Regions from separate parts of the Glycomyces rhizosphaerae genome, predicted to be linked through region 1. Evidence: predicted binding sites of a transcription regulator. Region 1 holds the regulator's gene; the other holds the start of a gene.

What was found. The regulator HrcA, encoded in region 1, represses chaperone genes, less so after heat shock. The targets are predictions, from matches to a motif close to CTTAGCACTCNCNNNNNGNGAGTGCTAAG.
Positions count from the first base shown of each region.
Region 2: a site for HrcA is predicted at 4,445-4,473, ahead of groES (co-chaperone GroES). Genes of this name have one in related genera too.

Region 1 is NZ_JBHRWO010000004.1:17,849-23,724, forward strand. It holds gene hemW (radical SAM family heme chaperone HemW) at 1-520, shown strand, start outside; gene ACFO8M_RS00815 (CapA family protein) at 683-1,804, shown strand; gene hrcA (heat-inducible transcriptional repressor HrcA) at 1,924-2,940, shown strand; gene dnaJ (molecular chaperone DnaJ) at 2,956-4,089, shown strand; gene ACFO8M_RS00830 (hypothetical protein) at 4,167-4,652, shown strand; gene ACFO8M_RS00835 (16S rRNA (uracil(1498)-N(3))-methyltransferase) at 4,703-5,428, shown strand; gene ACFO8M_RS00840 (histidine triad nucleotide-binding protein) at 5,443-5,796, shown strand.
Region 2 is NZ_JBHRWO010000010.1:943,213-949,088, reverse strand. It holds gene ACFO8M_RS14190 (response regulator transcription factor) at 1-132, opposite strand, end outside; gene ACFO8M_RS14185 (P-loop domain-containing protein) at 322-2,052, shown strand; gene groL (chaperonin GroEL) at 2,322-3,959, opposite strand; gene groES (co-chaperone GroES) at 4,013-4,312, opposite strand; gene ACFO8M_RS14170 (THUMP-like domain-containing protein) at 4,531-5,694, shown strand; gene ACFO8M_RS14165 (HigA family addiction module antitoxin) at 5,691-5,876, opposite strand, start outside.

The DNA.
Region 1 (5,876 bases):
CGCGCTGGCCCGCCGGATCCGCTCCGGTCAGGTGCCGCAGCCCTCCGACGATGTGGCGGCCGACCGCTACCTCGCCGCCGAAGCCGTGCTCTCGGCGGCCGGATTCGCGTGGTACGAGGTCTCCAACTGGGCCAGAAGTGAAGCGGCGCAATGCCGTCACAACCTCCTGTACTGGGAGGGCGGTCACTGGTGGGGCGCCGGGCCTGGCGCGCATTCGCACCTGCCGGACGTGCGCTGGTGGAACCACAAGCACCCCTCGACCTACGGCGCCGCGCTCGCGGAGGGCCTGCCCGCGGCCGGGCACGAGGTCCTCACGGATGACGACCGCTACCTCGAGCGCATCCTGCTGCGGACTCGTCTCGCGAGCGGGCTGCCGCTATCGTTGCTGCGTGCGAACGGCCAGGCTGCTGCGGAACAGGCGGCCGCCGACGGACTCGCCGTCATCGAGGACGGCCGCCTCAAGCTCACGCTGCGGGGTCGCCTCCTCGCGGACGCGGTCGTGAGAGACCTCACCTCCTGACGGCGTTCTGGCCGGTCACCGTTAGATTCGTACCTGCGAACCTCATTCGCGAACCGTGCATCCCAGCGGGCCGACTCGCGCGCCTTCCCAGAGGCCGCGGCACCATCCCAGGTGGCGCCCCCACACGGACCCCCATACCGATCCACCCGGAGCCCACCACCCATGCGCACCATCACGCCTACTCTCGGCCGTCGAGGCCTGCTCGTTGCCTCCGCCGCGGGACTCGCGGCCGTCGCCGCCTGCAGTGAGGAAGAGCCGCCCCCGGCCGAGGACGAAGGCGGCCAGGCCGCCGAGGAGCCCGCCTCCGAGTCCCCCTCGCCCGAGCCGCGCGAGATCACCATCACGCACGTGGGCGACACGATGCCCGGCTCGTATCCGGACCAGATGGCCTCCGACGACGGCGCGAGCTTCTTCGAGGGCGTCAAGTCCGCCCTCACCGGCGACGTGGTCATCGCCAACCTCGAAGGCGCCCTCGCGACCCACGATTTCGACAAGTGCGGCGGCGGCGAGTGCACTTACTTCCGCCTCCCCGGCGAATACGCGCAGGTCTTCGCCGACGCCGGCTTCCACGTCCTCAACCAGGCCAACAACCACGGCTGGGACGCCGGACCCGACGGCGCCGCCGATACCCAGGAGGCCATCCGCGAAGCAGGCATGGAGGTCTGCGGCATCAAGGACGAGGTGTGCCTGGTCGAGACCGAGAGCGGCCTCACCGTCGGTCTCGTCGGCTTCGCGCCGTACACGTTCTACACCGACAACCGCGACCTCGACGCGGTCGCCGCGCTCGTCGCCTCCGCGAAGGAGCAGGCCGACATCGTCATCGCCACCGCCCACCTCGGCGCTGAAGGCACCGACCACCGGCACGTGCCCGAAGGGGTCGAGAACTACCTCGGCGAGGACCGCGGCGACACGCGCGGCTTCGCCCACACTTGCATCGACAACGGCGCGGACCTCGTCGTCGGCCACGGCCCCCACGTGTTGCGCGGCATGGAGGTCTACAACGGCAAGCTCATCTGCTACTCGCTCGGGAACTTCGGGGGCGGCCAGAACCTGTTCTCCACCGACGGCCCGCTCGGTCGTTCCGCGGTGCTCTCCGTCACCATCCGCGAGGACGGCACCGTCGTCGCCGGGAAGATGACCGCCACCCGCATGGACGGCGACGGCTACCCCCAGCTCGACGAGGACAACGGCGCCTTCGAGGACCTCAACGAACTCGCCGAGGACTTCGGGGACGCCGCGGCCACGGTCGGAGACGATGGCGCGCTCGTCCTCCCGGCTGCCTGACGGCACACGTAGACTGGCACTCCCGGACCGGGAGTGCCAAACTTGAGTCCGGCCGACTGAACCCGTGTTCGGTCGACGGCTTCACCGAGCGGTTTCGAGACTGAGGGGACGTGGCGGCGATGGACGATCGCAAACTCGAAGTGCTGCGCGCCATCGTCGAGGACTACGTGGCGACCCAGGAACCCGTGGGCTCCAAGGCCGTCGCCCAGCGCCACGCCCTCGGCGTCTCCGCCGCCACCGTCCGCAATGACATGGCCTACCTCGAAGACGCCGGTTACATCCAGCAGCCGCACACCTCCGCCGGGCGCATCCCCACGCCGAAGGGCTACCGCCTCTTCGTCGACCGCCTCGGCAAGATCAAGCCGCTCTCGGCCGCCGAACGCCGCGCCGTGCACCGCTTCCTCTCCGAGGCCATCGACCTCGACGACGTCGTCACCCGCACCGTGCGCCTGCTCGCCCAGCTCACCCACCAGGTGGCGGTCGTCCAGTACCCGAGCCTCAACCGCTCCTCCGTGCGCCACCTCGAACTCGTCTCGCTCACCCCGACCCGGCTCATGATCGTCATGATCACCGACACCGGCCGCGTCGAGCAGCGCTACGTCGAGATGCCCGCCGAACTCAGCGAGGACGACGTCCTCGACCTGCGCCGCCTCGTCAACGAGCAGCTCCAGGGCAAGCCGCTGGCCGACGCCCCGCGCGTCATCGCGAGCCTCGCCGACCTGGTCCGCCCCGAACTCCAAACCACCGCCGCGGCACTCACCCGCGTGCTCCTGGAGACCGTCGTCGCGCGCACCGAGGAACGCGTCGCCGTCGCCGGGGCGGCGAACCTCACCCGCCCCGGGAACTTCTTCGCCGGGTCCCTGCGGCCCATCCTCGAAGCCCTCGAGGAGGAGGTCGTGCTCATGCAGCTGCTGGGCCGCGCCGACTCCAACGCGCTCCTGACGGTGCGCATCGGCGACGAGAACAACCTCGACGACTTCCGCGAGACCACCGTGGTCACCGCCGGATACGGACCGGGATCGGTGGTCGGCCACATGGGCGTCCTCGGCCCCACCCGCATGGACTACCCGGGCACGATCGCGGCCGTCCGCGCCGTCGCCCGGTACGTGTCCGAAATTTTGGAACAGAACCGCTGACAGGACAGAGCGCACGTGGCTAAGGACTACTACGGCATTCTCGGCGTCGACCGGAACGCCACCGACGACGAACTCAAGAAGGCGTACCGGAAGCTGGCGCGCAAGTACCACCCCGACGTCAGCGACGAACCCGACGCGCAAGAGCGCCTCCAGGAGATCAACGCCGCCTTCGAGGTCCTCATGGACCCGCAGAAGCGCGCGATCGTCGACGCCGGCGGCGACCCGTTCTCCCGCACCTCCGCGGGCGGCAGCGGCGCCCCCTTCATGGGCTTCGAAGACATCATGGACGCCTTCTTCGGCGGCTCCATGGGCGGCTTCGGCCGCCGCGGCCCGCGCTCGCGCACCCGCCCCGGAAACGACGCGCTGCTGCGCCTCGACCTCGACCTCGAAGAGGTCGCGTTCGGCACCGAGTCGACGCTGACCGTCGACACCGCGGTCCTGTGCGACTCCTGCGACGGTTCCTGTACCGAAGGCGACGCCGAACCCCAGACCTGCACCACCTGTGGCGGCTCCGGCGAAGTCCAAGTCGTACAACGTACGATTCTGGGCCAGGTCCGCACCGCGCGCCCCTGCTCGGCCTGCTCCGGCTACGGCACCATCATCACCGACCCGTGCCGCAAATGCGGCGGCGAAGGCCGCGTGCGCTCGCGCCGGCGCATCACCGTCAAGGTCCCCGCGGGCGTCGAGGACGGCATGCGCATCCGCCTCTCCGGCGAAGGCGAAGTCGGCCCCGGCGGCGGCCCGGCCGGCGACCTCTACGTCGAAGTCCACGAGAAGCCCCACGAGGTCTTCACCCGCGAGGGCTCCGACCTGCGCTGCCGCGTCCGCGTCCCCATGACCCAAGCCGCCCTTGGCACCAAGCTCAACATCCACACCCTTGACGACCAGGTCGAAGTCGAAGTCGCCTCCGGCACGCAGCCCGGCACGGTCAAGAAGGTCCGAGGACACGGCGTCCCTAGGCTCCGCGGCGCCGGCGCCCGAGGCGACCTCTTCGTCGAACTCGACGTCCGCACCCCCACCAAGATCGACGCCGAGCAGGAAGAACTCCTGAAGAAGCTCGCCAGCCTCCGCGACGAGGAGATCAAAGAGGTCAAGGGCGGCAGCGGTTTTTTTAGCCGCATGCGGGACGCGTTCAACGGACACGCGTAGCGGGGAAGTTGCACGAGTAGCCCAGTACGGACACGCGTAGGGGATAGGGGAGCGGGGCTCCGCTACACTCCGGGGCCGTGATCAGCGTCGACCCCGCAACCCTCTGGCTCCTCCTCATCCTGCTCGTCGCGGGCCTCGTCGCCCTCGTCGTCTACCTGCGCCGCCGCTCGGCCACGGGCCTCGCCCCGAGCCGCCCCCGCCTCGACGCGACCCCGCCGCCCGGCGGGCCGCAGATCGGCGAGCGCTGGAAGGCCGACGTGCCCTTCGAGGACGAACCGCGCCGCTCCAAGCAGCGCCCCTGCCTCGTCATCGGCTACTCCGGCAAGGGCTACTGGGTTCTGAAATGCACCACCCAGGAGCCCCGCGAAGCCGAATGGCGCGTCGCCACGCCGGCCGCCAGCTGGAACCCGCCCGCCGACCGGGACGGCTGGGTCGACCTCGTCCCCCACCACCTCCCGAAAGCCCGCTTCGCGCACTCCTTCGGCCGCATCGCGAACCCGACCCTCTACCGGAAGATCACCGGCCGCCTCCGCTGGGAACGCGCCGTCGACTTCATCGGCTGACCGCCGACTAGGCTGTTCCGGTCAGACTCCCGCAACGGAACAGGACCCAGGTGAGCGATCCGGTCTTCCTCGTCGACGCCGTCCCGGCGGTCGGCGGCTTCGTCCTCGACGGCCCTGAAGGGCACCACGCCGCCGACGTGCAGCGCCTCCAACCCGGCGAGACGCTGCTGCTCACCGACGGCTCCGGCACCGTCGCCTCCGCCCGCGTGACGCACGCCGAACGCGGCTCGCTGCGCCTCGACATCCTCCAGCAGCGCACCGTCCCGGCCCCCGACCCGAAGCTCACCGTCGTCCAGGCCCTCCCCAAAGGCGACCGCGGCGAACGCGCAGTGCAGATGCTCACCGAGATCGGTGTCGACGAAGTGATCCCGTGGGCCGCTTCGCGATCCATCGTCCAGTGGAAGGGCCCGCGCGGCGACAAGGCCCGCGCCAAATGGACCGCCACCGCCCGCGAAGCCTCCAAACAGGCCCGCCGCGCCCGCCTCGCGCACGTCGCCGAACTCCACACCACCAAGCAGCTCGTCGCCCGCCTGCGCAGCGCCACCCGCGTCCTCGTCCTCCACGAGGAGGCCGACGCGCCGCTCTCCCAGGTCGACCTGCCCGACTCCGGCGAGATCGCCCTGGTGATCGGCCCCGAAGGCTCCATCAGCCCCGACGAACTCGCCGCGCTCCAGGAATTCGGCGAACCGATCCGCCTCGGCGACACCGTCCTGCGCACCTCGACGGCCGGACCCGCCGCGCTGGCGGTGCTTCAAGCCCGCTTGGGCCGTTGGTGACTAGGATTCCCAGCATGATCGACGCCGACTGCATCTTCTGCAAGATCGTTGCCGGGGACATCCCGTCCACGAAGGTCCTCGAGACCGAACGGGTGTTCGCGTTCCGCGACCTCCACCCCAAGGCCCCGACGCACGTGCTGGTGATCCCCAAGGACCACTACGCGAACACCGCCGAGCTGGCCGACGCCGACCCGGCGCTCGCCGGCGAGGTCCTGAACGCGGCCGCCCAGGTCGCCGCCGCCGAAGGCGTCGCCCATGACGGCTGGCGCCTCCTCGCCAACACGGGCGCGAACGGCGGCCAGGAGGTCTTCCACGTGCACTTCCACGTCTTCGGCGGAAAACGGCTCGGACCGATGCTTTCGGCCTGAAATCACACCGCCTCTGTGATTACTCGTTGTCTCTTGTCGCAGGCGGCAACTACCATTGAGGCATGTAGAACAGCGGCCCG
Region 2 (5,876 bases), on a different contig from region 1:
GCCGAGCTCGAGGAACAGCTCCGGCGAGCCCTCGACCGACTTCACCGCCTGCGCCAAGCCCATGCGGGTCGCGCAGGCCGAGATCTTCTGTCCGGCTTGAGGAGTCTTAACACAGACCAGTACGGTTCTCACTTTGTTCTACCTTTCGCTGCGGTAGGCCGTGCGTGTCTCTCTGTTACCAGCACGCAGGCGGTCCGCCGCCATGACGCGAGTTCGCGCGAATTTTTCGAGTGACTTTTCGAGTTTTCGGGACGAGGCGTGGACGCATGGTGTTCGGGTTCGCTGACGCGAGTTCCTCGTCCCGGATGGGAAACTGGGGGCATGACACAGCGAAGAGGCGGTCGACGGTACCGAGCCGAGTCCCGCGATTTTGGTGATTCTCGTTCACATCCACCTCGCCATGACCTGTCTAACGAACTAACGGCCCTGGAAGGTACGAGTTACGGCCGATATAAATCCTTGCGTGGCAAATGGTGGGCAGGTCCGGCGATTCTGGACATTTCCAAGATCCAGTCCGACCCGTACGCGCCGCCGAGCCGGGTCGCGCTCGAGTTCGACGCCGAGGCCGCTGACCTGCTCGAAGACTGGTACGCGACGCCGGAGCGGCGGCGGGCGCTGGCGGTGCTGCTCGCCAAGCGCTTCCGGAAGGCGTGCCCCACAAGGGACCTGCGGATCGATGCGGGCGGGCAGGAGATCCTCCGCCGGGCCTCCTGCACGGTGGGCGAGGACGGGTCGGTGGTGTTCCGACTCGGCGCGCAGCTGCCGGGGCACGGGCGGCGGATCGCGGGGCGGCAGGCCGCGCGGCTGCTGTGCGAGATCCTGCCCGACGCGGCCGACGAGACGCTCGCGGTGCCCGAGGAGGACGTGCTGGTGTGGACGCGGCACGCCGATGACCTCAAAGCGCTCAGGGAGGCCGTGGCGGCCGCGGGACTGGTCGGGTTCGTGGCGGACGGGGCGATGCTCGCGAGGCGTTCAGGAGTGGACCAGCGGCCCTTGGAGAACGGCGTGCCGTTCGCGACGCCGGAGTCGATGGCGGTCGAGTTCGACCTGCCGCACGCGGGGACGGTGCGGGGCATGGGGATCGGCCCTGGAGTCACCCTGATCGTCGGCGGCGGCTTCCATGGCAAATCGACCCTGTTGCGGGCCTTGGAGTCCGGGGTGTGGGACCACATCCCCGGGGACGGGCGCGACCTCGTTGTCGCCGACTCGTCGGCGGTGAAGATCCGGGCCGAGGACGGCCGCGCGGTGACGGGCGTCGACGTCCACGCGTTCGTCGACCACCTGCCGAGCGGGGACGACACGCGGCATTTCACGACCGAGAACGCGTCCGGGTCCACCTCGCAGGCGGCCGCGGTGGTCGAGGCCCTTGAGGCGGGCGCGAAGGCGCTGCTCATCGACGAGGACACGGCCGCGACGAACCTGATGATCCGCGACGCGCGCATGCAGGAGCTCGTGGCGAAGGACCGCGAGCCGCTGACGCCGCTGGTGGACCTGGTGCGGTCGATGGCCGACGACCACGGGGTGGCGACGATCCTCGTCATGGGCGGCTCGGGCGACTACATGGACGTGGCCGACCGGGTCGTGCTCATGGACGCGTACCGGCCTGAGGACGTGACGGAGCGGGCGAAGGCCTTGGCGGCCAAGCCGACCGGGCGGACGGTGGAGGCCGGGGGCTTCCGGATGCCGCGGGCGCGCGTGATCGACCCGCGGTCGGTGTCCTCCGAGTCGCGCGGGAAGCAGAAGATCAAGGCCGGCGGCACGGACGGGCTGCGATTCGGCGAGTCCGATGTGGATGTTCGATCGGTGGAGCAGATCACCGACCCGGCGATGACGACCGGGATCGGCCTGGCGATCGAGGCGGCCGTGCGGCACGGCTGGATCGACGGGGAGGCCACCGTGGCGGAGGTCCTGGACCGCTTGGACGAGGTGCTGGACGCCGGCGGCGAGGCCGAGCTGCTGCGGATCCGGGAGGTGGACCTGGCGGTGCCGAGGCGGTACGAGGTGGCGGCGACGCTCAACCGGATGCGGGAGCTCGTGGTGCACCAGGAGTGATGGGGCCCTGCGGATCCTGGTGGAACCAGGCATCTGGGAGGGAACAAAAAGTGCCTTCGCGGCTCCGATCCCCAAAGGCCGCGAAGGCACTTGAACTCTATCGGTTTCCCGACAGTAGTGCGACTAAGTGTCGGGATGTTGACACTTGGAGTTCCGTCCAGGCGTTCGACCTGGGCTTAAACCACGGCCGAAGAACGGAGCAAGGCCGCCGACGGTGTCGGCGGCCTTGCTTGCGTTCCGTTGCGGAGTCCTACGACCCCGGCCCGGCTCTAGTGCGAGTGGCTGTGCCCGCCGTGCGAGTGCGAGTGGCCGTGACCGGCTTCCTCGTCCTCGTCCGCGGGCTTGTCCACGATCGTCACCTCGGTCGTCAGCAGCATGCCGACGATCGAACCGGCGTTCAGCAGCGCGTTGCGGGTGACCTTCACCGGGTCGATGATCCCGGCGGTGACCAGGTCCTCGTACTCACCGGTGGCGGCGTTCCAGCCTTCGCGCCAGCCCTTGCCCTCGACCGCGTTCACGATCACGTCGCCGGACTCGCCGGCGTTGATCGCGATGCGGCGCAGCGGCTCGGACAGCGACTCCTCGACGATCCGCAGACCCACGCGGGCCTCCGGGTCGTCCAGCTCGATCTTCTCGAGCACGCTGATCGCGTGGATCAGGGCCGCGCCGCCGCCGGCGACGATGCCCTCTTCCACCGCGGCCTTGGTCGCGTTGACCGCGTCCTCGATGCGGTGCTTGCGCTCCTTCAGCTCGACCTCGGTGGCCGCGCCGACCTGGATGACGGCGACGCCGCCCGAGAGCTTCGCGAGGCGCTCCTCGAGCTTCTCGCGGTCCCAGGAGGACTCGGTGGTGGAGGCCTGCTGCTTGATCTGCGCGATGCGGGCGTCGACGTCCGCGCGCTCCCCGCCGCCGTCCACGATCGTGGTGGCATCCTTGGAGACGGTGACGCGACGGGCCCGGCCCAGGTGCGACAGGTCGGCGGCCTTGAGCTCCAGGCCCACCTCAGAGGAGATGACCTCGGCGCCCGTGAGGGCCGCGATGTCGCCCAGGATGGCCTTGCGGCGGTCGCCGAAGGCCGGGGCCTTGACGGCGCACACGCGCAGCGTGCCGCGCAGGGCGTTCACCGTCAGGGTCGCGAGGGCCTGGCCCTCGACGTCCTCGGCGATGATCAGGAGCGGCTTCGAGGTCTCCACGACCCGCTCCAGCACCGGCAGCAGCTCTTCGATCGAGCCGACCTTGCCGTTGGTGATGAGGATGTAGGGGTCCTCGAACACCGTCTGGCGCGAGTCCTGGTCGGTGATGAAGTTCGGCGAGATGAAGCCCTTGTCGAACTGCATGCCCTCGGTGACCTCGAGGATGGTCTCCAGGCTGGAGCCGTCCTCGACCGAGATGACGCCCTCGACGCCGACCGTGTCCATGGCCTTGGCGATGAGCTCGCCGATCTCCGGGTCCTGCGCCGAGACCGCCGCGACCTGCGCGATGTTCTCGTGGTCGGAGATCTGGATGGCCTGGCGCAGCAGCTCGTCCGAGACGGCGTTCGCCGCGGCCTCGATGCCCTTGCGGATCGCGATCGGGTTGGCCCCGGCCGTGACCGCCTTGATGCCCGCGCGGCTCATCTTCTGAGCCAGCACGGTCGCGGTGGTGGTGCCGTCGCCCGCGACATCGTTCGTCTTGGTGGCGACTTCCTTGACCAGCTGCGCGCCGAGGTTGGCGTACGGGTCGGCGAGCTCGATCTCCTTGGCGATGGTGACGCCGTCGTTGGTGATCAGCGGCGCGCCGAAGGAGCGCTGCAGGACCACGTTGCGGCCCTTCGGGCCGAGCGTGACCTTGACGGTGTCGGCCAGCTGGTCGATACCGCTCAGCAGGTTGTGCCGCGCGTCCTCGGCGAAGTTGAGAATCTTCGGCATGGGTGTCCCTTCCTAAGACACGAAAGGGCCCTCAAGTGAGGGCCCCAGGCGTGCTAGTTCTCGACGACCGCGAGGACGTCGCGCGAGGACAGGACGAGGTACTCCTCGCCGTTGTACTTGACCTCGGTCCCGCCGTACTTGGAGTAGATGACCACGTCGCCGACCTTCACGTCGATCGGGAGGCGGTTGCCCTTGTCGTCGAAGGCGCCCGGGCCCACGGCCAGAACGGTGCCCTCCTGGGGCTTCTCCTTGGCGGTGTCGGGGATGACGATGCCCGAGGCGGTGGTGGTCTCGGCCTCGTTCGCCTGGACCACGATGCGGTCGCCCAGCGGCTTGATGGCAGCCTTGCTCACTTGGTTTCTCCAAACCTGCGTGTTCAATACGGATGTCGCCACGACGGCTCGGGTCTCGTCGTCGCGGGTGCCGAGGCACCGGCCCGTGGCTGTTGGCACTCTCCAGGTGAGAGTGCCAAGCCGATCATAGCGCTTAGCAATCTCGGTCTGCGAGTGCTAAGACGTAAGTTAATTCACGCAGGTGGGGACCGTCAACACGGGGTCTCCGACGTCATACCATGAGGCACGTGGATACCAGCCTGCTCCAAGCCCTGAAGGCCGCCCCCGAGCTCCAGAACCAGGCCGCGGAGGCCCTGCGGAAGGACGGCGACCGGGCGCCGCTGACCTTGCGGAAGGCGGGCATCGCCCCCGATCTCGCGGCAGCGGCATTGACGCTGGCGGACCTGCGCGAGCACGCCAGGACCAAGTTCGGCGAGCGGGCGGAGAACCTCTACTTCACCAGGGCCGGCCTGGAACAGGCCACGCGGTGGGTGGTGGCGGAACGCCGGGCCGCGCGGTTCGCGAGGCACGCGGACGAAGTGACCGACCTGTGCTGCGGACTGGGCACCGAGGCCCTGGCCTTCGCGGAAGCGGGCATGAGGGTCGAGGCCGTGGACATGAGCGCGGAGACCGCCGAGTACGCGAAGGCGAACGCCGACGCGACAGGCCTGACGGTCGAGATCAAGGTAGGCGACGCCCTCAAGACCCCCCTGCTGGAATCGGCCTTCGCCGACCCGGCCCGCCGCTCGGGCGCGGGACGGAACTTCAACCCGGCCGACTACTCGCCGCCGTTGAACGACCTCCTGACCCACATGTCGAAGACCAAGTTCGCCGCCCTGAAACTCGGCCCGGGCATCAGCCATGAGTGGATTCCAGAAGGGGCCGAAGCGGAATGGGTCTCGGTGGATCGGGACGTCGTCGAGGCCTGCCTATGGCTGGGCGAGGCAGCGGAGGTCAAGCGAAGGGCAAGCCTCTACAAGTCGGGCAAGTGGCACGAGCTGACGGGTGCAGGCAACGAGCACGCCGAAGTAGGCGAGATCGCGGACTACCTCTATGAGCCGGATGGAGCAGTGATCCGGGCAGGCCTGGTGGCAGAGCTGGCGGAGCAGCTGGCAGCCCACACCGCCAACGAGACCATCGCCTACCTCTACAGCAATGAGCTGCGGGAAACCCCGTTCGCCAGGGCCTGGAAGGTGGAGGAAGTCTGGCCCCTCCACCCCAAGAAACTGCGGACCCTGTTGGCAGAACGAGAAATCGGCCGCCTGACGATCAAGCAAAGAGGAACGGGAATCGACCCGGCAGCGCTGAGGAAGCAGCTGAAGCTGAAGGGCGCCAACGAGGCGACGCTAGTGCTCACCCGCCTCGGAGAAGCCCACGCGGCAATCCTCTGCCAAGAGGCCTAGGCGGCCGCGAACGGCTTGATCTGACGCAGATCGTTCGCGAGGCGGTCGCGCTCGATCTCGAGGTCGTAGCGGTTCTGGAGGTTCATCCAGAACCGGTCGGAGGTGCCGAAGTACCGTGCGAGCCGCAGAGCGGTGTCGGCGCTGATGCGCCGTTTACCGTGCACGATCTCGTTGATCCGTCG